Regions from separate parts of the Priestia sp. GS2 genome, predicted to be linked through region 1. Evidence: riboswitches for the same ligand, from Rfam matches in the RefSeq annotation. Region 1 holds a riboswitch; the other holds the start of a gene.

Region 1 (12,416 bases):
CTCACCAACCATTCTATGATGCAGCATGGGAATCACTTGACGAGCGGCATTATTAAAGTCTACCACTATGCCCTTTTGATTTAGTACAACAACGCCTTCTTTCATCGTTTCAAATACCACATCACGAGCGATAGGCACCACGTTAAAAGAACGGAACATAAAGATAGCCACCCCGTGAAACAAGCAGGTCAATCCAATGGAAACAGGTCCCAAATCAATGCCATATGGACTAAGCTTATTTAAATAAAAATAGCTGGCGATAACAGGCGTTAGCAAGCCAAATACCATTAATAAAATTTGCATTTGAAATTGAAAAGCTGATTTTCGAAGTTCCATTAATAGTACAATGACGCTAAGCATGATGCAGACAAACAAATAAAATGAATGGAGATAATGAAACGGACCTGCTACTAAATCTGCCACTGGAAAAGGCGTATCGCTTCGAAATCCCACTTTTTTATAATACAGATGATGCCACTCATTTGTATTGTGAGTGAAAATTGTAATAATTGGAACAGTAAATAAAAGATAATAAAATGCTGGATAAATCTTTTTGCCAACGTAGTTAAAGCACATTAAAACAATGAACGCTGGAATAAATGGAAGCGGTAAATACTCTATGCTTAGCCAAAACTTCACTTCTTCAATTGAAGTACTCATCATTTCAAACATATATCCAAAAGCAAAAACTGCAGACATACAGGTTAAAATGACATAATGCTTAACACCGGGGCCCTCGCGAATTTTAAAGGCACCGTATAAACTTAAAGCTAAAATAAGAACACCTGAACTTCCAACGATTACTACATATTTTAGTAGTTCACTATGCATGACCTATGACTCCATTTTCGTTAAGGTTAGCGTCCGCTATATTATTATACCGTAGCTCATTTTCCTTAGCATATATTTTTCGTTTAAATTACCTATTTTCCATCCATAAAAATCTATAATATTACATTTTATGAGTATATTTACTCATAAATAAGATATTTTTTTCAATTTTATTGAAAACTATACCATATTTCGACACCTTTTTCGTTTTTCTCATTATATACTGTCAGTGATACTAAAAAATAGTTCTCTTCAGAAAAAGGCAAACCTTTTGAAAGAAAGCGACGCAAAGCTACAGATCTAAGGTGGAAAAGCACTATGATGGCTGAGCTCCCTGAAATGGGTAGAGGAGGATATTGAAGTAATGATAAACCAAACAACAATCAGTGTAGAAGAAAATGTACAAGAATGGATTTCACTCATGCAGTATGCAAAGGAGCTTGGTCTCACAACTGAAGAGGTAAAAGATTTTTTACTTCAGAACAAATCCACATGAATAGTCCTCGTATTGCAATATAACACCTTGCGCCTTTAGGTATAAATTATCTGAAGGTTTTTTCTTGTACACTAGTAATAGCAGTAAATAAAAGGAGTGTGAAGAAAAGCTGAATCTAGCATTATTTCTCATTATTGCGGCTCTAGTATTCTATATTCTTGCTTTAAATTCTAAGATTCGTCTGCTCGAAAATCAAATTAAATCGATACCACTCACAAAAGACCAACAAGAAGCACTTACAGCCAAAACCTCTGCTATGATCGAACAAGGAAAAACAAATGTAGAAATTATAAAAGCTATCAGGCAAGATTCAGGTTGGGGTTTGCTTCAAGCAAAACAGTATGTTGATACATTCAAAAGATGACCAAAGTCGAGTTATTTGGTCATCTTTTTTGCGTTTTGATAACGTTTTTCGTCAAATACAGACAGACAACCTTAATTAATGGTACAATGGCGATAAAACAGTGAATTTAACATCATTATGTCAACGGAAATAAAGATGATGATTATTTAAACAATCACTTACCTTTTTTGAACAATCGAATGAAAGAAAGTAGGCTGAACATATGATTGATTTTGATACAGGATCTCCACTAGTGAAAATTAAAGTAGTTGGTGTAGGAGGCGGTGGAAATAATACCGTTAACCGCATGATTGAACACGGTGTACAAGGCGTTGAGTTTATGGCTGTAAACACAGACGCTCAGGCTCTTAATCTATCAAAAGCAGAAAAGCGCATGCAAATTGGCGCTGCCCTAACGCGCGGACTCGGTGCTGGTGCAAATCCTGAAGTTGGACGCGCTGCTGCGGAAGAGAGCAAAGAAGAAATCCAAGATGCTCTTCAAGGTGCCGACATGGTGTTTGTAACAGCAGGCATGGGCGGCGGAACAGGAACAGGTGCAGCACCTGTTGTTGCGGAAATGGCTCGTGAGCTCGGTGCGCTAACAATCGGTGTCGTAACAAAACCGTTCCGTTTTGAAGGAACAAAACGGACGCGTCAAGCAACAGGCGGCGTTGACGAAATGATGAACGCGGTTGATACGCTGATCGTCATTCCAAACGATCGCTTATTAGAAATTGGTGATAAGCGTACGACAATGCTTGATGCCTTCCGCGAAGCTGATAACGTACTTCGTCAAGGTATTCAAGGCATTTCGGACTTAATTTCTATCCCAGGCTTTATTAACCTTGATTTCGCTGACGTAAAGACCATTATGTCTGACCAAGGTTATGCGCTGATGGGAATTGGGATTGCAAGCGGTCCTGATCGTGCTGCTGAAGCGGCAAAGAAAGCAATTTCTAGTCCACTGTTAGACCGTTCAATTGACGGAGCACAAGGAATTCTCATGAATATTACAAGCGGCTCTAACCTCAGCTTATTTGAAGTTCAGGAAGCTGCTGATATCGTGACGTCTGCTTCTGATCAAGAATTAAACATGATCTTCGGTTCCGTTATCAACGAAGACCTTCAAGATAAAGTAATGGTAACCGTTATCGCAACTGGTTTTTCAGAAAGCTAATTAAAAACACTTGGATGATACGTCCAAGTGTTTTTTCATCTTATCTATGCTATACGTTTGGCGTTAAATACTTCATTTTCAAGTAGTCAGCCGCTTTGTCTTCGCACACAGGTTTGCTAAAGATATAGCCTTGAATAAAAGAACATCCCCGATTCTTTAAGAACGAAAGCTGCGCATGCGTTTCCACACCTTCAGCTACAACTTTCATGTTCAGCCCTTGTGCGAGGTAGAGCAGACTTTTTGTAATCATTTGATGTTTCTCATTTTCAACAACAGATTGGATAAATGTCTTATCTATTTTTAGTACGTCGAACTCCAGCTTCTGCAAGTGAGATAGCGAGCTAAACCCTGTTCCAAAATCATCTAAAGCAAACGTTACGCCCTGCTTTCTTAAGGTTGTCATCATTTCTTTCACCTGATCTTCATGATGAATGATAGAGTTTTCCGTAATTTCTAGTTCGATAAGCGAGGGATCGATGTCATAGCGTTTTAAGAGCTCTGTGATAAATTCAATAAAGTGCGGTTTCAAAAGGCGCTTCGACGATACGTTAACCGACACTGGCACAACCGTCAGCCCCAACTGCTTCCATTCTTTCAGCTGTTGACATACTTTCTCTAGTACCCAATCACCAATCTTGACAATAAGGTCAGACTCCTCAGCGACTGGAATAAACTCTCCAGGTGATACAAATCCCCGCTCTGGGTGTTTCCAGCGAATCAGTGCCTCAAAACTATCAATCTCTCTCGTTTGCGCGTTAATCTTTGGCTGATATTGAAGAAACAGCTCATTGCGTTCAAACGAACTGCGCAGCTCTTTTTCTAAATGAAAGCTTGTATACATTTGACTATCCATACAAGGTGAATAGAGCTGCCATTCATTTTTCCCTAGCTCTTTTGCTCGATGCAAGGCAAGGCTGGCATTTTTCAAAAGAGTTTTCGCATCTTCTCCATCACGTGGATAAATTGCAATCCCCATACTTGTTGTCGTATGCAAGTCAAGTTCATCCATTTTAACTTCCTTTTCTACCTGTTCAAAAAGCTGTTTGGCAATTGGCATACAATCTTCCAAGCAGTTTGCTGATTCAAAAAACAGTGCAAATTCATCTCCACCGATTCGCGCAAGAGACCCTTTCCCCTGTGTTTTTTGTTGAAGCCGAAGCGCTATCTTTTGCAGCATGCGGTCACCTATATCATGACCTAGGTTATCGTTTAAATGCTTGAAGCGATCAAGATCAAGATAAAAAACAGCAATAGAAGCCTCGTTGTTTTTAGCATGCGTAATTACTTCAGTTAATGTTTGTTCAAACTTACGGCGATTCGGTAAATTGGTTAAGTAATCATAGTGTGCTAGATATTCAATTTCGTCTATATAATGCTTTTTCTCCGTAACATCTTCTATAATTCCATCTAATCGAATGACGTTTCCCTTTTCATCGACATCAGGAACTATCTGATCTTTTAACCATTTAACATTTCCTTTTTTCGTAATAATACGGTAGTAATGACAGATAGGGTCACCCTTCATCAACTTTAATTGTGCTAACTCTACTTTTTCTAAATCATCAGGATGTACACGCTCTTTCCAAAACGATCGATTTTCAATAATCTTTTCTATTGACTCCTCATAGATATCGGCAATGCCATCAGAGCAAAACGTCACTTTGCTTTCACGCACATCTGCTGACCATATCCCAACTTCTAAATTAGCTTGCCTCACAGAAAACCTCTGTTTAACCTGCTTAAACTGTTTTTTTATATGATGTATTTCAGTTACATCATATACAACACCAAGAAGCTGCACAACTTGATTTTGCTCATTCATGACGGGGTCTGCTTTTTCAAATACGATACGTAAATCACCATTTGGTTGTATTAAACGATATTTAATACTATAGCTATCACCCCTGTTAATAGCTTGTTTGACAGTTTGATTCATATATTCTTGATCATCCGGATGAACAAACTCCAGCACTTTATCATATGAAGGAAGAAAACCGCTATGTTCTTTAACTCCAAAAATTGAATGCATTTGTCTCGACCAGCAGAATCGATTTTCTAGCACATCATAATACCAGCTTCCGATATTCGCTAGCTTTTGTTCCATATCCAGCTGGTTTTGAAGCGTTAATAAATGCCACTGCTCTTCCGCCTGTTTTTTACAGATTGCATACACCGCTTGTAATTGTTCATGGATAAAGACTGGAATATAACTCACCATCATCCTCATATTCTTGCCACACTTTGTTTTTAACATTGCTGTAAATTGGACAACTTCACCGTTCAGTGCATATGCAAAATACTTTTCATGATCTAATCCGTACTTTGCAAGTTGAAAAAAAGAGATTCGTCCTTGCACTTCAGTACATACAAAAGCTGAAGCTTGTTCGTTATAAAAAAGTAAATCCCCTTTTTTATCCAACAAAAAAATAGCATATGAGCTAGCTTCTATGAGTGCTGTATTAAAAGTATGAACGTTCATCGCGCCTTGTCTACTAGAGGATACGATGTGATTTAAAAATGAATCATGCATCTAGTTCTCTTTTCTCCTCGCTCTATCAGTCTTATTTTTAATTGTAAAGGTTCAGTTTCATTTTGCAAGACTATCCTTACAAAACTGTTATTATTTTCTTAAGAATAGTATGTTCATTGAGAGCTAGAGAAAAGGAACCACTTAACATGTTTTTTGTTTATAGATAAAAATCGATGTAAGCCACGATAAGAGGTAGAGAAGTAACGCAGGTAAAAGAACAAACAGATAAAGGTCTGAAACATTAAAAGACATGATTGTGCGTGCAACGTTAATTACTTGTTCCTGTAGATTATGAACAAAGGTATTAGCAATAATCATATAGATAACAAACAGCCCAATAAAAGCTATTCCTAAATATTTGCTGTGAAAGATATACGAAACTGGAAAGGCAATGGAAACAAAGATCAAAACGACGCTGATACTAAACACTAATTGCCCCCACTGCATCCCTTCACCATGAATAATCCGGTTTGAAATAGCAATGACCAAAAGCGTAATAACTGCAAACAGGAACGCACCAAGGTATTTAGCTGATACAATCTCTTTACGTGTGTACGGAAGTGAGTTTAGCAAAAGCCGCACAGCGGATTTCTCATCCTCTGAAAAAGCATTCATGATGAGTGCAATGCTAAAGATAATACCTACCCAAGTAGTCGACGTATCAATTAGTAAATAGATAAATAAGATCGGTAGTAAAATAATAAATACATTTCTTTGTAATAAAAAGTCTTTACGAATAAGCTGTAGCATGTTCACGCTCCCCCTTTTTTGTATAGAACATAATGTCCTCAAGCGTCGGCTTTTCAATGAGCACTTCTGCACCGAAGATATCGTGTACGCGGTCCTTTTTGTTAGTGAGCGCTTCAAACCCATGATTAGACGTTTGAATGGCTAGAAATTCTTTTTTCGTGTCACGATCTAATAAATCAACTGCCCCTTTTACGAGGGCGTATTCTTCAAAGATTTGATGGTGCTCTTTTGTAAACATATGCTGTCCGTTATGGATAAAGGTAATATAGTCTGCGATTTTATCTAAATCTGTGGTGATATGCGTGGAGAAGAAGATTGTTTTCTCATGATTGAGCATGAGCTCTTGTAGAATCTCTAACAGCTCTCTTCGAAAAATGGGATCTAAGCCAGATGTTGGCTCATCCATCACAATTAAATCTGCATGATGAGACAATGCCATCGTTAAAGAAGCCTTCATCAGCATCCCTTTTGAAAATGTTTTGATTTTTTTACGTAAAGGCAATTCAAAGCGTTCCGCGTACTGTGTAAACAACGTATCATCCCAGTTTCTGTACATGGGCTTAATAATACGATGAAGTTCACGTAACGTAATGTTTTCGTAGTACATATTTTCATCGCATACAAATCCAATCCGTTGTTTGATCTCTTTCTCATGCTTGATGTAGTTCAAGCCAAATACAGAAATGCTCCCTCTATCAGGCTGTAATAGATTCATAATCATTTTAATAATCGTCGACTTTCCTACTCCGTTTCCACCAATTAATCCTGTCACAAAACCTTTGTTTACTGACAGAGATAAATCCTTTAGCTGAAATCCGTTAAAGGACTTGGTTACATTATTCAATTCAATCACGCTATTCATTACCTTTCCTCCTCATATAAAATAATTAAAAGCTCTTGAAGTTCCTGCAGCTCAATTCCAATCCCCTTGCTGTTTTGAATGGCAGCTGCTAATTGTTCTTCGATAACTCTTCGCTTTCGCTCCCGAATCATCTCATGATTTTGTTCCGAAACAAATGAGCCTTTTCCCACAATTGAAAAGATAAACCCACCCTTTTCAAGTTCTTCATAAGCACGCTTGGTTGTAATGACGCTAACACCTAAATCCTTAGCAAGCTGACGCATCGATGGTAACGAGGTTCCCGGTTTTAATTCATCCGCTAAGATTTGCTTTTGAATCTGATGGTAAATTTGTTCATATATAGGCTCTTTTGACTGATTTGAAATTACAATATGCATATTCATACCTCTTTTAAATAATGTATATATACTTTATATACATTATATACACATTGTGTTCCTCATTTCAATATTTTCCATAGAAAAAAGCGGTAAGTTTTTCACTTACCGCTTCTGAATCTCTTATTTATGAATCCAAACCGCGCCAGCTGAATTATCTTTCGCTTCGCCAATTACATCGATTTTCAAACCGTGTTTTGGAAGGATGCGGCCTGCATCTTTAATACGATCATCGATATAAGAACGACGGTCGTTAAAGCTTGTTACGCCTTTTGCTTCTTTAGAAGAGATTGTTCCATTTGTTGCATGTGTATATGTCCATGGAAGCGTTGAATCAAATGAGAACGCAGCGTCTGCAATTTGATAACGCGTTGTGTTTGCCGTTGTGCTAATTCCGTTTCCATTAAAGTATAGAACCTTTTTAGGATGTGAATCCACAACCCCTAAGAAACCTTCACCAGGGTGCTGTCCAACCCAGTTATCTAAGTAGCTATCATCAGCATACCACAATAGCATTCCAGTATTGTACTTCGCTCCGCGCGCAAATTGCAGCGCTTTGTCATTTCCAGCGTAGTTTCTCCACTCAACGTAGTAGTAGTTATCCTTGTACATTAAACCATCTGTTTGCTCGAATCCGTCTAGTGTAAACGTTGTTTGTCCTTCTGCATCATCTGTAAATATTACTTTACCATCTACAACAAGTGATGCGTTATCAAGGCCAAAACCTTCTAGCGCTAGTCCACCATCCGTTACGTATTCAAACTGAAGCTTGATTTTCTTACCTTTAAATTGACTTAAATCATAGCTTACATCTACCCATTTACCATTTGTTGTTTCAGCCGAATGATCAGCGTTATTTGCTTTATCACCAATTGTATCTAAAAGAACCTTAGATCCATCTGGCAAAATAGCATTTACATATAAGTAATCATATTCTGCTTCCACTTCATAGTTTGCTTTAAAATCAAATGACGCTTTTGTTGCATTTGTTAAATCTAACTCTTTTGTTGTCATTGCTGTGCGCAGGTCGTCACCTTTTTGACTGTAATAAAACTTCTTACCGAAATCAGTTTTCATCCCTTGCACGGCTTTTTGAGGAAGATTAATCTTCACAATACCTGGGTTTTTAGATTTCGTTACGCTTTGATCAATGATGCTTACAGCGCCAGTCTTGTTAATATCTTTTAAATCCATTTCTTTAATGTTTGCCCAGTTTCCTCCCATTACCTTTTGGAAGAACTCTTTGTTTTGCGGAGAGAAACTCGTTGGCTCTGTTCCAGCAATTTCTCCAGCCCAGCTTCCACCACTCATGATAGACCATACTCCAACCGGCTCACCTTGACCAGAGTATTGCGTATCGTACTCATCTGGAAGACCTAAGTCATGACCATACTCATGAGCGAAAACACCAACCGCTCCGTCTTCCGGCTGAATTGTGTAATCATAAGCAGAAATGTCAGTACCAGGTACTTTATAAGGCTGACCTAGCGTCCAACGGTGTGACCAAATTGCATCATTTCCTAACTTACCGCCACCTGCTTCTTGCCCTGTACCAGCGTGGATAATCATTAAGTGATCAACTAAACCATCCGGCTCGTTTAGGTTGCCGTCACCATCTAAATCATATTGATCAAATTGATCAAATTCCTTTAGATTAATGCCGCTTTTAACAGCTTCTTGAAGCGCTTCTTTTACAAGGTCACGAGGCCCTTTTGGCCCAAGGTTATCATGGCCACCTTTTGGATTATCAGCACCATATTCAGCAGCATTTCCTTTAACTGTTAACCACTCTGATACCGTTCCGTCCATTGTATAGCTTCCGCCAGATTGCTCTTCGTAATATTGCTTGAATGTTTGAACTTTGTTACCGTTAAACAACTTGAATTCTTTATCACCAAACATTAATTTTTCATAATGGTTACGGTTAAAGTCATCAGCGTACATATAACCAGGCTCTTGAACCACGTTATTATGCTTAAAGTCCGCAAATTCAACTAACAGGACAAGCACTTTGTCTGTACGAACTTTACCGTTATATTTTGCATCTTTAGCAGGTTGAACTTTTACTCCGTCACCTTTTCCTTTTGTGACAGCGTTCATGTTCACGTTCTTTGCTTCTTTTACTTTTTCCACATTTTTCGCACGTGCTTGCTTTGCTTTAAGATCAATTTTATTTGGTTTTTGACCTTTCATACTCTCTTTGTGACTGTCTTTATTCTCTATGTATGCTTGGACAGCCTTCTTCACTTCTTGATTTGATGCTTTTTTCGAAATGATGCCTTGCTGCTGCAGCGCCTTTCCTAATCGTTCTTCTGGAACGATATTCATATCAAGCGGTGGACTTTCAAGCTGATCAGCTGTTTTCGCTGATGCACTTGTGGCGTTAAACAGCGGAAGTCCTCCACCGATTGCAACGGTCGTTGCTAGCAACGATGTTCCTAGTACTTTTTTCCATGTAACCAAAGATAATACCCCCCTCAAAATTATCACACTATTAGCAAAATTTATTTTAATCTGAAGTTTCTTGTCGGTCAATAGTTTTTTGCTTTTGTAATAAAGCATTACACACCGCTAAAATCCTACATATTTCTCTATTTAGGTCGTCTTACAACTCGACATTATAGGCTAAAAAGAGGATAAAAATTGTAAAAAAACTGTTAAAATATAACTATAAGAATATTAAACAGACCTATTGAACTATAAGTTGTTTTGTTATGGGTATATATTATTATTTTAAAAAATTTCGTATTCCGGAGATTTTCATATAAAAGAGACTGAGACATAGCTAAATGATTTCCTCTCAAAGACGAAGCCTGACGCTTCTACAATCGCCAGGCTGTAAGAGCAATTTAATTCGTTCCATTACGCTACAAACACTCGCTTTTCAAACCAACAAAAAAACATCCGAGCTATCGCAAGTTAATTTACTTGTGATAGCTCGGATAAATGACTGAAATACTGATGTCCCAGCCTTTTTGTGTTTTATTGATAGTAGGCTGGTTTGTTTGGTATTGTTTCAGGCTGAGGAGTTGGGTTTTTTTTGAGCTCAGGGTTTGTCGGAGTAGCCACTTCTTCACCAGCCTGCTTTACTTTATCACCGATTTCTTGCAGGTCTTCTTGTACAGTTTGCGCAGACTCTACTATTTGAGAAGACTCTTCTTTAATAGACTGTACGGAACCATTTAGTTCATTGTTCACTTTCTCATATAAGCTCTTAAGATCTGACGTTACTTCTTTAATAACACCTGAAGCTACTTTAATGCGATGCTGCCATTCACCTTTTACCTCAGACGGGTTCTCTCGTAAACGCGTGACAAAATCTGTTGTCGAACTTTTAGCGCACTGTGCGCCGGATATAACCTTTGTTCGGGTACGCTTATCCACCAGTGCTACCACACCTCCAACAGCTGCTCCTACCGCAATACCTGTTAGAAGCTTGTTTCCCTTTTGAGAAGGATCTTGCCCTTGAATCGCCTGTGTTTCCTGAGTCGTTACCTGCTTCATCTTATCCACTCTCCCTTTTCAATCAAAGTAGTTGTTAGTGTAGATATTCCCCTTTTCTTTCCTCATAAACTGTGAAAAAACGCCCAACTTTTGTTAGGCGCTTTTCACTACTCTTTTTCCGGCCAAATTTTGGCTCCAGGCTCAAGTAACCACTCATGTTCCTTTTCCATAATGCGCGCATTCCACGGATTACCGTCAAGGTGACGAATCATCCAACAAAAGTACATTGCATACCCTGGAGCGGTCGCTTGAGGATGGTCTAGTTCTCCCGGGATGGTGATAAAGCTATTATGAACAACGCGATGAGCATCTTCACCAACCATTGCACAGCCAAACCCTTGAGGCTTATTAAAGCGATAGTAATAAACTTCCGGCTGGTCATGATGATGGGGAGGATAGCTCGACCACCTACCTGGATAAGAAATCACTTCACCAATAACCATATTTGAATACGGCGCGTTATTGTAATCAAATATGGTACGAATTACTCGCTGAGCTGTTCCGTCCCATACACCTTCTCCCGCTACTTCACTTTGACAATCTGAAGGTATATAAAGCTTAGAAGAAAACATACGATCATTGTCTGTTTTTTGAACAAGGAATTCACTTTTTCTAAGCGACGTAATTTTCACTTCATTATCGCATGCAACGTGAAGGCACCATGGATCTTCTTCAAACACGCTTTCACGCTCTATCTCTTGGACATTACCATCCCACTCAATGCGGATTTTCCCTTCTAATAAAAGTACTGCTGTTTCTTTCTTCGAATCTCGCAATACTTGCTCCGCACCTTCTCTTAAACTATAGATTCCGATATCAAGCATCATATTCTCATGCTTGCTTGCCATATTCGTTAATTCATTGTAGCCTTCTTTTAACTGTCCAAGCTTTTCAAACATTTCTTCCAGCTCCTTACGTTACCTACTTTATAGTCCACTTTTTTCTTTAATAAATTGACGTGCTTTTAACGCATATTCAAACGGATTAGCAATAGCGGGATCTTGTTCGGCTTCAACTACAAACCATCCCGCGTAATCAGACTTAGCAAGCTCTGCAAAGATTGGATCAAAGTTGATGCTCCCGTCTCCTGGTACAGTAAATGCTCCCTGACGAACCGCTTGTAAAAAACTCCATTTCTTCGCTTTCACAGCTTCGACTACGTCGCGTCGCACATCTTTTAAATGAACGTGCTTAATACGTGGCAGATACTTTTTTAAAACATACAGAGGATCTTCACCTGAAAACACTAGATGTCCCGTATCAAACAGCAAGTGGACCAAGTCAGAATCAGTTATCTCCATTAGTCGATCAATCTCAGATGTCGTTTGAATGCCGGTTCCCATATGATGGTGATACACGATATGCATGCCCTTTTCATTGGCAAGCATCCCTAAGTGATTTAGGCCCAGGGCAAGTCGCTCCCACTCTTCTTCAGTAAACTGGGGCTTTTCATCAAAAAGCGGAGTATGCATAAGTCCTTGAATGCTACGTCCTTGCTCTGACACAACAATTACGCTTGCACCCATTGCGTGTAGAAAGTTACGAT
Region 2 (12,416 bases), 1.3 Mb from region 1:
TATTAAAAGCTTAGATAGCCTCCCTCCAAAAGAAACAAGTTTGCTAGGAAGTCTGGAGCCTCTTGCTGCTGTATTGACAACGGTCTTTTGGCTTCAGCAGCCGTTTGGGTTCTTTCAGTGGCTGGGAGCTGCTTGTATCTTTGGCGTTGTTTTTTTACTTACGCTTCAAAAAGCTCCTAAAGCAAAAACGCTTGAACAAGAAAATCCCCCTCTCAAAATCTCTTAAATGATGAGAGGAGGATCTTTCTCTATAGTTTATTCAACTGGTGTTTGAACGTCTTTGGTGGTTTCAATACTTTTAATTTTAAGCTTATCTTCACCTTTTAGCTCCACGCGATAGATTCGATTCTTTACAAACTTCGTACTGGCATCATACGAATCAGTAAACGTGTACTCTTCTGTTGCATACACCGAATACTTACCTTCACCCGTCTTTTCAACTTTACTAACAAGCAGTTGATCATTGGCAAACGACACGTTTTTTCCAGCTAAAGACGTAATATACGCTTCTAAATCACTATACACTTGCGCATCTTCATCGATATAAGGTGCCATTCCGCTAAAGTCGCCGCTGTTTAAGCTTGAAAAATAAGCGGCTTTATAAGACCCTACAAAGTTGTGAATCTCTGTTTCACTCACGTCTTTTACAGGCTTTGGTTCATTTTCTGCTGATTGCTTATCTTTTGCCTCTGCTTTTTCTGTCATAGCTGGTGCAGTATTATCATCCGTAACCCCGCGGCCAAAATTCATATACACAATAAAAATGAGCACAATTGCAAGAACTGCCCCTACGAAAAAGGGAAACGTTCGCTTTGTTTTTTGCTGCTTTTCCAGAACCGGATAGTCGGCTGTAGCTGGAACGCTTAGCTTTTCTTCTTTCACTTGCAAACTAGCAAAATAAGAAGGAAGAGAAGCAGCTGACATAGGTTCCGGCCCGGTAAGCATTTGTACTTCTTTAGCAACTTCAATAAATTCAGTAATAGCTGAGCTTCGGTAAAGATCTGCTACTTGGTCGAATGCTTCAATTTCTTTTCCGTGAAAAAACGTTCGCGAAGCGTCCATAAATGATGATAACCATTTATAGTGAGAATCCATTTCTTCGACGTAGGTTACTCTCTCGATTTGTTTTTGTAGCTGTTGTTGAGAACGCTCGCTATCGTCTATTATTTCATTAATTTCTTTTTCAATAGCCCGCAGCGCCTCGATAGCGTATGCTTTCATATTAGCTTCAAGATTCGCAAAACTGTTCTTCAAACCAGGTAAGTCGATTTCTATGAGCTGTTTATTTGCGACGATAAGACGACGAAGACTTTCATTGTACTCGTGCTGCTTCGTACGAAAACCAGTTGCTGTTTGCTTTGTCACGTACTGCTTTTTTCGGAGCTGATTCCATTCTTCAAGCAGTTCACTTTCTTGCTTTTGAACAGTTAAAGCATTTTCTTTTAACCCTTCACGCTTTTGATAAAAAGCCATAAACGCTGGCAAATATTCTGCGCACTTCGCTTCAAGATTCGCTAGCTTGTTTGTTTGACCATATGCTGACATAACATCGAAATAACGATTGAACAAGCTGGTCATGTCAGACGATGTGTTAATGTTTGTTTCAAACAGAGTTAGTATCTCTGTATGCAGTTGTTTTAACTTCTCTACTCGGCGCAAGTTTTGACTGCGCGCTTCCAGAAAAGCTGGATACTCTGTTGAAAGCAAAGTCGTCACTAAGAACTCTAAGTTAGTCATGTCATACTGCTTGCGCTCTGCTTTTACTACTTTGTAAACCGCGTTCAGCTCTTTTGAAACCTCTAATATAAACGCTTCTTCCGTCAGTTGATGAAGCTTGTCCTTTACATTATGTAAATGGCGTGAACGCAGCGGTTCTTTTTCGTTATATAAATTCAGCCATTTTTGCAGCATCTCATAAGCTGCTTCGTTCCATTTCATTGTGCTCATGTAGTTATTCACCTGTTAATTCAATATTTTCTACTATCACTATACAGGAATTTCACGAGATTTCCAGACAAAAATAGCTATACGATAATCCGCATAGCATCTCGACATTAATATTCATAAGCTTTTAACTCTTCTTCAAATACCATTTGCATCGCGGTAAAATCATCTGGATGGGCCTTCATCGCATCATGCAGGTGGTTTAGCTCAAACTGTGAAGTAATTTCGTATTCTTTTAAATACTCATAGCTTTCAAGCTGTTCTTTAACCGCGTGCTCCTGCATCGTTTTGTTCTTAGGGTATTTCTCTTGGGCAGCTTGATAAACCGCTTGCTCGACTTCTTTTTCATCTAGCGAAACAATCGGATTCGTAAGCGTAGCTGAAAAAGCAGTTGGCGTATTCTGACTAGTTTCTGTTTGACCTACGAGCTTATCCTCAAGTTCAGACAGCTTCATTTTTACATGTTCAAGCTGTTTTACAGCCTGATTTTTTTCTGCGAGGACTTCTTTCTTTTCTTCTGTCAGCTCAGTAACCTCTTCTTCTAGCAGTGAAATTTTTTGATAACTCGTAATAATAAGTGCAGAACAAAATAAAAAGACAATCGTTAGCGCAAGCATCAGCGCAAGAAACCACCATTTTTTATAAAGAGGTATTGGAACTGTTGACATGTAAAATCCCTCCTTTATAGCTTGGCACACTCTTTTAATACCCATGTATATGCGTAAAGAAGGGATTTTATTTATTGATAGACGGCTAAAACGTTTTTAATATAAACTCTTTGAAGTTCTGCACGGCTGGTGAAATATATCTTCCTTCAACCCAAGCTAGACCGATAAGACGTTCACATTTTGGATAGCGAATAGGAATTTTCACGATATGACTTTGATCTACTCCTTTTAAATCTGGCAAAATTGATACGCCAAGACCCGCAGCAACAAGACCCGCAACCGTGTCAGCTTCTTCTCCTTCAAAAGTTACATGAGGATTCACGCCCACTTCATGTAGACACTGTTCAACTGTGACGCGTAGACTAAATCCTTTTTTCAAATGAATAAACGGCTCTTCTACTAGCTCTTCAATCGTAATAGCTTCTTTTTTAGCAAAAGCATGGTTCGTCGGCACAATCGCAAATAACTCTTCTCTCCAAAGCTCTTTCCACACTACGGGTTCTTTAATACCCATGGGAGAGATTAAGCAAATGTCTAACTCTCCTTTCTCCAGCTGTTCTAGTAGAATGTGCGTTGGGCTCTGTCGAAGTGAAAAGTTGACTTTGGGATACTTCCTTCGGAACTCCACAAGCAAATCGGGTATAAGGTTGATACTCAGCGTATGTAGAAAACCTAGAGAAACCTGTCCTTGTTCAGGGTCAAGTAAATGCTGAATTTCTTGCTTTCCTTTCTCAAATTCGTTCATCATATTTGTAACGCTTTTTAATAGAATTTCACCGTACTGATTTAAGCGAATAGATCGCCCTTGTCGTTCAAAGAGCGAAACACCGATTTCTTCTTCAAACCGAGCTAGCGACCTGCTTAAAGCAGGTTGTGTAATCGAAAGCTCCTTCGCTGCTTTTGTCATATGCTGTAAGCGTGCTAAAGTCTGGAAATATTCAAACTGCTGCCATTCCAACTCGTTTGCCACCTCTCCCATTCATTACATAAATGCATCAAAATTATGATAACTATGCATTATACATTATATATCAGAAGTGATAGGATATACAGGAGAGAAATTCTCCTATAGCTATAGAAACGAAATTAATAATCAAAAGGATGGATAAAATATGTGTGGAGAATATGATCATGAACAAGTGATGACAGTATGAGCTATATTAAGCAGGGAACAAAAACGTTTCGCAAAATGAGCTTTGCATTTTTTGCAGCTGGCTTCAATACTTTTGCCATTCTTTATTGCGCTCAGCCCTTAATGGTAACGTTTACAAACGAATTTGATATTTCACCGACTATCGCAAGCTTGTCGCTATCCATCACAACTATTACCCTCGCCATCAGTATGCTTGTCTTTGGTTCTCTTTCTGAAGTATGGGGCCGAAAATCTGTGATGGTTTATTCAATGTTTGCTGCTTCTGCACTTTGCATTTTAACAGCTTTTAGTCCTAATTTTTATGTGTTACTAGTATTTCGTGCACTCGTTGGAATTGCTTTAGCAGGCTTACCGGCCGTTGCAATGGCTTATCTTGGCGAAGAGATTGAAAGAAAAAGCTTAGGTGCAGCCATGGGCTTATACATTAGCGGAAACGCCATTGGAGCCGTAGCGGGGCGTGTCATTTCAGGAGTTGTCAACGACGCAGCAGGCTGGCATTTCTCCATTGGATTAATTGGCATTATTAGCTTAATTGCTACGGTTCTTTTTTGGCGCAGCCTCCCTCATTCTACACACTTTACACCGCGTAGCCTCAATGTCATCAGCTTAGGAAAGTCACTAATTGATCACTTAAAAGACCCTGGCTTACTCTTTTTATTTTGCATTGGCTTTTTACTATTAGGAAGCAATGTTGCTTTGTTCAATTACATTGGCTACGTGCTAACCGCTAAGCCTTACGGACTCAGCGAATCCGTTATCAGCTGGATTTTTATTATCATGATGATTGGAACATTCAGTTCAATTTGGAACGGAAAGCTCATTGATCACCACGGTAAACAGCCAATTCTGCTGATTAATCTACTCGTTGCGTTTGCAGGTGTCTGCCTTACTTTAGAGAGCCACTTACTATTAAAAATTATCGGTATCGGCCTCTTTACTTTTGGCTTTTTCGGCGCTCATTCCATCGCTAGCAGCTGGGTAGGACAGCGAGCCCTGCGCAACAAAGCACAAGCCTCATCTCTATATTTATTTTTATACTATACGGGGTCAAGCGTTGGCGGGACCTTAGGCGGAATATTCTGGTCCCACTACGGCTGGCACGGCGTCATCGGAATGATTGGCGGATTTATACTAACTGCCGGAATATTAACCGCTTGCTTATCAAAAGTAAACGTCAAATCGTCTGTTCTTGTAAAAGCAAATGAAAGCTATTAGAGAAGGTGCTATAAACAGTAAAAAGCTCTGTCATAGTGATTCACAGAGCTTTTTCCGTTTGCTATGGTTTCATATAAGAAAATTAAATTTCTTTGAGAAAGCTTAGTGCTTTGTAAAGTGACTACCTTCTTTTCCGCTTCACACCTCAGATAATAAAAGTATCGAACGATTTCATAATCACTTTTTATACAATAAAGTAGCAGATTTTTCCTCTTTACTCAAACCATTTATCACCGTCGGAAATCCACTTGTTTTGATGCAAGTCCAAGCAAAGGTCGTGGTCGTGGAAGCTAAAGTAACTTGGAAGCTTAATAGAAGAACCACCCGCTTCTAACCAACAGCTATAAAACCAGCTTGCAATAGCCTTATGTTCTGCTTCTTCAACCTCTTCGTTCTCCTCATAAAACTCCCAAAATGCGTCTTCTTCCTCTTCCAATAGATAATTGTAGTTTACTTCTTCACTAATCGTAAAGCTTCCAGCAAACTCATCGCTTCTGCACTCTTCTCCAAACACTTCATTTGCATCACGGTCCATCGAAAACATCGTAATGGACAAATCCAATACCTGTGGAAAAGCAGTAAAGTCGAGCAGATCGATTTCTGAATGGAAGGTAAATTGAGTCACCTTCCTTAGCTCATTCACAACTGACTGTGAATACTTTTCAAGCTCACGCTGGATGTGAGAAGCGTGCTGTTCACTTGTATACATAGAGAAACACCTACTTTTTTATTATATTGAATATTCTACCATATAATTTCGGGAAATATAGCATGATTTGTCGAATTAATATAAGGTATATTTACCTATTTTTATGATAGAATCTAGAAAAAGTATTCTTTATATAGGTATTTAATCTTCATTTTTGTTCTTGAAAGAAAACAAACTTTTATTTTTCAGCCAAAGGCAAACTAATCGAAAGGTTAGGACGCAAAACCTCAGATCTAACGCTTAATAGCTATGATGGCTGGGTTTCCTGATACCGTTGGAGGGGTATTAACGATGAACAGCGAAAGCATGCGTACAGGAAGTATTGGCGCTTCGTACATGAAGCCTCGAATTGTAGCTTTTATTCCAGCTCACAATGAAGAAAAGTCAATCCGAGATTGTTTGGAAGGATTAGGAGATCAACTTTTACCTAATCGAGTAGACTTGGATGTATTTGTAATTGCTGATAACTGCACCGACCGCACAAAAGAACGTGCAGAACAAGCTGCTAAAGACTTTAATTTAAACGTTAAAGTTCTTATTACGGAAAATAATAAACAACGCAAAGTTGGTGCACTGAACACAGCTTGGAAACGTATTTACGGTGATACGCTTGACTTGTATTCTAAAACTCTCACAACTTATCAACAGCTGTATAAAGAATCCATTAAAGCGATATTAGGGATGGATGCAGACAGTCGTCTGGCTCCGCAAGCCCTTATTAACCTTTGGGAAGATTTGATGACATCTCGAAATATTGGTGGTGTAATGGCAAAATATACAATGCGCATGCCCAAAAAGAAAAGCCAGCTGTCTAAAGACGATGTTCAATATGAGCAAAAGTTAGCAAGTGGTGAATACGGTGGCCCACTTACTCGTTGGTGGACCCATCAACAAAAGCAGGACATGGCTAGCTGGCTTTTAGATTTGCAATATCATGGTGGAAGTACGTACGTATTGGGAGGACAAGCAACATTATTTCGACCTGAAGCTTTACAAACAGTTGTTGAACAAAATAACCTCGATGGTCCTTGGCAAAATGATAGTGATGTTGAAGATATGCTGTTAACTTGGCAGCTTCAAAAAGCAAATTGGAAAACGTTAATTAGCCCTTCTGCCAGATGCTTTGTTGACTCCATGCGCTCCTACCATACGTTTCGTGAACAGCGAAACAAATGGAAGTCAGGAACCGTTGATCTGCTTACTAATTCTAACTTAGGTGTTAAAACACGACATAAAGGTAAGCTATGGCGCTCACAGCTAAAAACGCTTAGTGATTTGCTCATTCGCCTTTTATTTGTACTTTTGCTGGCGGTAGCGCTGGCAACAGACCAATTTTATTGGACTTGGATATGGGCTATTCCTATTGGTCTAGCTTCTATTTTAAATGTTATTTTAGCTCTGAAAACCCCAATGCATCGACCCATTGACGTTATTTTATCTGGCTTATTAATCAGCCCTGAAATTTATCTTTGGGTCAATCTCGTTACCTTTAATCAAGTATGGATAGAACGCCTTGCAGCAACTAAAAAAGACGGCTGGGCAAACCAGTATGCTGCTGAAAACGGGAAAACGAAAAGTAAGTTAACACAAGGCTTACTAAGTTTATGCCTATTTATAGCATTTGTTGTAATGTTATGTATCTATTTTAGAGATTTTCTTACATCAACACCTGTACAACAATCAATCTATCCATATTTAATGAATGGATGGATTTTATTAACCTACCTAACTATTTATCAATCCCTTTATATGATTTATCAAATTTGGACGCTTAGAAAGCGAATTGAAGCATAAGTACTCGTGAAACATCATTATGGTAAAAAGCCCAGTTTATTGTTACTGGGCTTTTTTGTAATTTACATATCATTCTACTCTTGGCAAGCTACGGACCAATTGAATGCCAAAAATGTTTTCTCTGCTAGCGGCTCTTTATCATCTTGGATACACATATTTTTTGCATGTATAAATGATTGAAAATTTAAAGTAACTGCTATTACGAAAACTCCAAAAATCATGATGGCTACTGTATAGAATTTTTTACTTTTGCGCACATGGACTCCTCACTTTTCATGCATATTTAACTTGAACTGGTGCCAAGTAGTACTTTATACTCCTCTTCTGAAAACACTTCAATGGAATGTCTTCTTAACAAAGCTGTTGTCACTCCCATTCCTACAACTTGTGTACCTTGAAACACGCCGTTGTAGATCATCGAACTTCCACATGAAGGGCTGCTTTCTTTTAACACCACGACAGTTGCGTTTAGCTCTTTTGCTATTTTAAGTGTTTGGTAAGCTCCTTTTATGTATAAACTCGTCACGTCCCTACCCGACTTTTCAATTACGCTCGCCGTTCCGTCTAACACATCTTCACCGCTTCCTCCAACAATTTCAGCTGGTTCGCGCGGCGTGGTAAAACCTCCTAAAAGCTCTGGACAGACAGGAACGGCTTTTTTCGCGTGAATCAACGATTGTATGACTGACTGTTCACAAGACGTACCGTTATACCGCACCGGCATTCCTGCTAGGCATGAGCTGACTAAAATCATCTGTCTTCCTCCAATTCTTTCAATCTCGTTCTAGAGTTTGTTCTTTTTTCTATTCAGCTTAAAACCTTTTATTCCTTACGTCACTTTAATCCCCGCTCCGCAAAGCGGAATCACGACTTTCTCTGCTGATTCACAATCATATCGCAAATACCCAGCATAATTCGCAGCTGTCGTTGGCTCAACGTAAAATCCTTTTTCAGCAAGCAACGTTCTTGCTTTTTGAATATCTTTTTCACTTACACTAATAACGTCCCCACCTGTATCTCGAATAGCTGATAAAATTTGCTTAGAGCGAGCAGGAGCAGCAATAGCGATTCCTTCTGCTAAAGTAGGCTGTCCTGAGATTGGAGTGGCTGCTTTTTCTCCTCTGTTAAATGCTTGGTGAATTGGAGAACAGTTTTTGGCTTGTACAGCGACAATTTTAGGTACTTTTTCTATTAATCCGTTGTCTTTTAGCTCATTAAACCCATAGTATGCACCTAGAAGCAGCGTTCCGTTTCCAACCGGCACAATGAGTGTGTCTGGCGCTCCGTTTAGCTGCTCCCAAATTTCGTACGCATATGTTTTAGTACCTTCATAGAAATAGGGATTATACACATGACTTGCGTAGAATTTCCCTTCATCGTGAACTGCCTTCTGAGCAGCTGCAGCAACATCTTCTCTCGTTCCGCTTACTTCTCGTATACGCGCTCCGTGAGCTTTTATTTGCGCCACCTTTTTTGGAGACGTACTACTTGAAAGAAAAATATCACAGGCAATGCCGGCTCTTTGGGCGTAGGCTGCAATGGCTGTTCCAGCATTTCCGCTGCTATCAGCAATGACACTTTCTACCTTTAGCTCTTTTGCTTTTGCAATCAATACCGCTGCTCCGCGATCTTTAAAAGAGAGTGTAGGCATCATGTAGTCAACTTTCACATACGTATTGGGTGCGTTTGGTTCCAAGCAAATAAGCGGCGTATTCCCTTCTCCCATCGTTACTTGCTTCCAGGTGTCTGCTGCTTTTGAAAAAGGTAGTGCATCAACATAGCGCCACATCGTTGGCAACTGATGATGAACGCTTGTATGTTGAAAGACTACCTTTTCTTTTAGCAAATCCAACACTCCCCCACACTTGCACTTCCATGGCATGTCCTTTACGGGGTACGTCTGATGACAATCACTGCATATGTAAGCTTCATTCATGAAAATCTCTCCTTTCATTTAACTACCTATATTATACAATAGCAGAAAAATTTCTCGCTTGTTGTCAAATTTTTCTTACCGCGCTAGTATATAGTAATATAGGCGAAAAAAAGGGGAGATTTTATGAGACAAAACCTTGTAAAGCTTGGTTATTTACTAGGTATTTCGTTACTATTGGCAGGAATACTGTATTTCTTTGCATCAAACTGGCAAGGGTTTGACCGCTATACAAAAATCGCCTTGAGCATAGCCATGATGCTGCTATTTTATGGAAGTGGCTTCATTGGTAGAATGCTGTTACCTCATCAAGCGTTTCTTAGTCATTGGCTACTTGTTGCTGGTTCTATTTCATTCGGTTTAAGTACTGCGCTCGTCGGCCAAATCTATAACACGCATGCGGACGCTTATTGGTTATTTTTCATTTGGTTTTTACCGACTGTCCTATTTAGTTTACTTACAAAATATCAGCCATTTTATGTTCTTTCGTTTCTTTTACTTCAGCTCACCATGTACTTTTATATTTCACCTACTGCCGTTTTCCAGCGAACAGAAAATGAAGAAATTTTTCTTTACCTTACAATGGCATTTGTGAACGCACTTATCTTTCTATTCGTAAAAAAGCAACATGTAAAGTCAACTATTGTAATGTACGCTGCTTTTACTATCATTCACTTTATCTTTTTAAGCATTTCACAGCCAAATTATACTGTGTTAAGCGTAAGCGTTTTGATTGCTTACATCGTTCTATTAATTGTGTCACTGTTTTATTTTTCAAAAGTGCAATCACATAAAGGATTGCTAGGAATTTCAATCGTTGCTGCTGCACTGCTCGTTGTTCAGCAAGTTTTGTGGTATCTGTTTGACAACTACAGTGAACTCACCTTATTTTTGGTACTTGGATTTGTGTTTTTATTTGTTGCAGCTAGCGTTTGGTTCATTAACTGGCTTTCTCACCACACCAATGCTCAGCAAAGATCGCTGCGTGTAATTAAACAAATTATTATCATAGGAATTACGGCAATCGCTTCTATTTTAGGTAGCATATCTATCGGTGGGCTTGTAACGCTCTTTAGCGGAGAGTATTCACAAAACTTCATGATGCTGATTGGAACAGCCATTATGCTTTCGTTTTTCTTTATTAAAGCAGCTATTCCAACCGTTAAGTATACCCTTTTTATGACGGGATTTTTAATAAGTGGGGTGTCCGCATTCTTTGTATACGATGTGCTGTTTTTTATCTATCTAGCACTCTTTGTTTCACTTATGTGGTTTGCTAAACAAACATCCTTGCGCGTAGCCATCTACACGCTTGCTCAGCTGTTGATACTTATTAAACTACCAACAACTTATTACGAAGCCATTCAATTTGATTACGTTTTAATTGCGCTTATTCTGTTAAATGTCATCGTGTATTGTTTGACAGCTTCCTTACCTTTTAAAAGAAGCTCGCTTTTGCTTACGTTTATCTTTTCACTTTCCCTTATTGGAAGCGTGAATTCACCTACTTTAAACATAACCTACAGCATCTTGTTCTTTGTGTTTTCTACGGTATTTCTCTTTAAAAGCGTGCGCAGCGGTAAAAAATTTGAGTTTACGGTTTCGATGGTTTTTTGGTTTATCTTTTTAGGAACAAAGTATTATGATTACCTCTGGGACCTTCTTGATAAATCGTTCGCGCTTTTACTATTAGGTGCATTATTTGTTGCATTTAGCTATAAGTTTGACTCTGTGGAAAAGCAACAGCCTTCTTTTATCGATCAACATAAAAAAAGAATCTTATTTATCATTGCTTTACAGCTTGTGATTCTTGGGGGATTGTTTATGAAAAATGAACTACTTCTCCAAAGTGGAAAAGAAGTGAAGCTCGAGCTAGCTCCATTAGATCCGCGTTCACTTTTGCAAGGAGATTATGTGGAATTGAACTATGAGATTTCGGAAATTGAATTAGATGATGTGAAAGACGGTGAACGGATACAGCTTGTACTTCGTAAAAATGAACAAGGGATCTTTGAGTATGCAGAGCATTATAAAACTCATGACAAATGGAATTCTCCTTATCAAGCAAAGAAAGATGATGTTCTCATAACAGGTACGTACTACAGCTGGGGAATCCAGTATGGCATTGAGCATTACTTTATTCCAGAAGGAACCGGTCAAAGAGTAGAACAAGAAGCAAAACATGCTAAAATCAAGGTTGGAAAAAATGGAGATGCGATTTTAGTAGAGGTAACACCATAACCAAGAGAACCATTCCCTGCATTCATTCGGCTAGGGAATGGTTTTTTTACTATTTTTTACCTATTGTGTTAAAATAGTCTATAAAAAGGTGTGAAGTTAATGAGTATCAATACGTATTTAATAAGGTGTTCCTTCATGATTATGCTGATATTTGGCGGTACGTTAATAATTCGCTACGCAAAAACGAACGAAGTGCTGTTGGATTCACTCTTAGCATTTAGTATGGGCGTTCTTTTTCTGATTAGCGCACTTATTTGGCGAAAAAGATGATAAAAAAGCATAGCTAATAAAGGGTAACCTCTTCTTACTCAGCTAGATATTAGATAATTAGGATGAAGCTTTTCATATAGTAAAAAGATATATAATGGAGGTGTATACATAGAGACTCGTAATAAAACTCCCGAAGATGACTAAGAAAGGATGCGTCAAACTGAAATAAAGCAGAATCCGACTGGAAACCTGCGAGACGCTATGCACCGTGCAGAAACCGGAGCTGTAGGCACTGATTGAAAAAGCACAGGAACTCTACTCCTTAGTTTGTTTATTGGATCCTTTATAGCCGCAATTATTCTTAACTAATCTCCATTGAAAAACAACGAATATACATGCTAGAAAACGTGTAGAGACGTCTCTACACGTTTTGCGTTGCTAGCACCTTTTTATAAGTTGATATTTTATGAGTTAACATCTCTTCTGTAGCAATTAAGGTTTGGAGCTGCTCTTGGATCGAGAGGTGATGATTCTCTAAAAGTTCAAGGC

Evidence for each region. Region 1 has a riboswitch for cyclic di-GMP ahead of sinI (DNA-binding anti-repressor SinI). Riboswitches for the same ligand answer to the same signal wherever they lie in the genome.
Region 2: it holds a riboswitch for cyclic di-GMP, as region 1 does, so the genes downstream of both, V2145_RS07985 (glycosyltransferase family 2 protein) here and sinI (DNA-binding anti-repressor SinI) in region 1, are expected to answer to the same signal.

What each region holds. Positions count from the first base shown of each region.
Region 1 is NZ_JAZGJX010000001.1:2,802,339-2,814,754, forward strand. It holds gene V2145_RS14285 (histidine kinase N-terminal 7TM domain-containing diguanylate cyclase) at 1-831, opposite strand, end outside; cyclic di-GMP riboswitch class I at 1,083-1,169, shown strand; gene sinI (DNA-binding anti-repressor SinI) at 1,196-1,327, shown strand; gene ftsZ (cell division protein FtsZ) at 1,894-2,847, shown strand; gene V2145_RS14300 (EAL domain-containing protein) at 2,897-5,377, opposite strand; gene V2145_RS14305 (ABC-2 transporter permease) at 5,519-6,127, opposite strand; gene V2145_RS14310 (ABC transporter ATP-binding protein) at 6,108-6,989, opposite strand; gene V2145_RS14315 (GntR family transcriptional regulator) at 6,989-7,366, opposite strand; gene V2145_RS14320 (immune inhibitor A domain-containing protein) at 7,490-9,829, opposite strand; gene V2145_RS14325 (YtxH domain-containing protein) at 10,349-10,870, opposite strand; gene V2145_RS14330 (5-deoxy-glucuronate isomerase) at 10,978-11,769, opposite strand; gene iolE (myo-inosose-2 dehydratase) at 11,797-12,416, opposite strand, start outside.
Region 2 is NZ_JAZGJX010000001.1:1,535,341-1,547,756, reverse strand. It holds gene V2145_RS08015 (EamA family transporter) at 1-226, shown strand, start outside; gene V2145_RS08010 (TcaA NTF2-like domain-containing protein) at 256-1,947, opposite strand; gene V2145_RS08005 (hypothetical protein) at 2,055-2,612, opposite strand; gene V2145_RS08000 (LysR family transcriptional regulator) at 2,698-3,570, opposite strand; gene V2145_RS07995 (MFS transporter) at 3,763-4,980, shown strand; gene V2145_RS07990 (hypothetical protein) at 5,195-5,689, opposite strand; cyclic di-GMP riboswitch class I at 5,874-5,958, shown strand; gene V2145_RS07985 (glycosyltransferase family 2 protein) at 5,981-7,483, shown strand; gene V2145_RS07980 (DUF523 domain-containing protein) at 7,767-8,237, opposite strand; gene V2145_RS07975 (threonine synthase) at 8,313-9,419, opposite strand; gene V2145_RS07970 (GDYXXLXY domain-containing protein) at 9,543-11,657, shown strand; gene V2145_RS07965 (hypothetical protein) at 11,793-11,927, shown strand; gene V2145_RS07960 (DUF6366 family protein) at 12,078-12,167, shown strand; gene V2145_RS07955 (MerR family transcriptional regulator) at 12,289-12,416, opposite strand, start outside.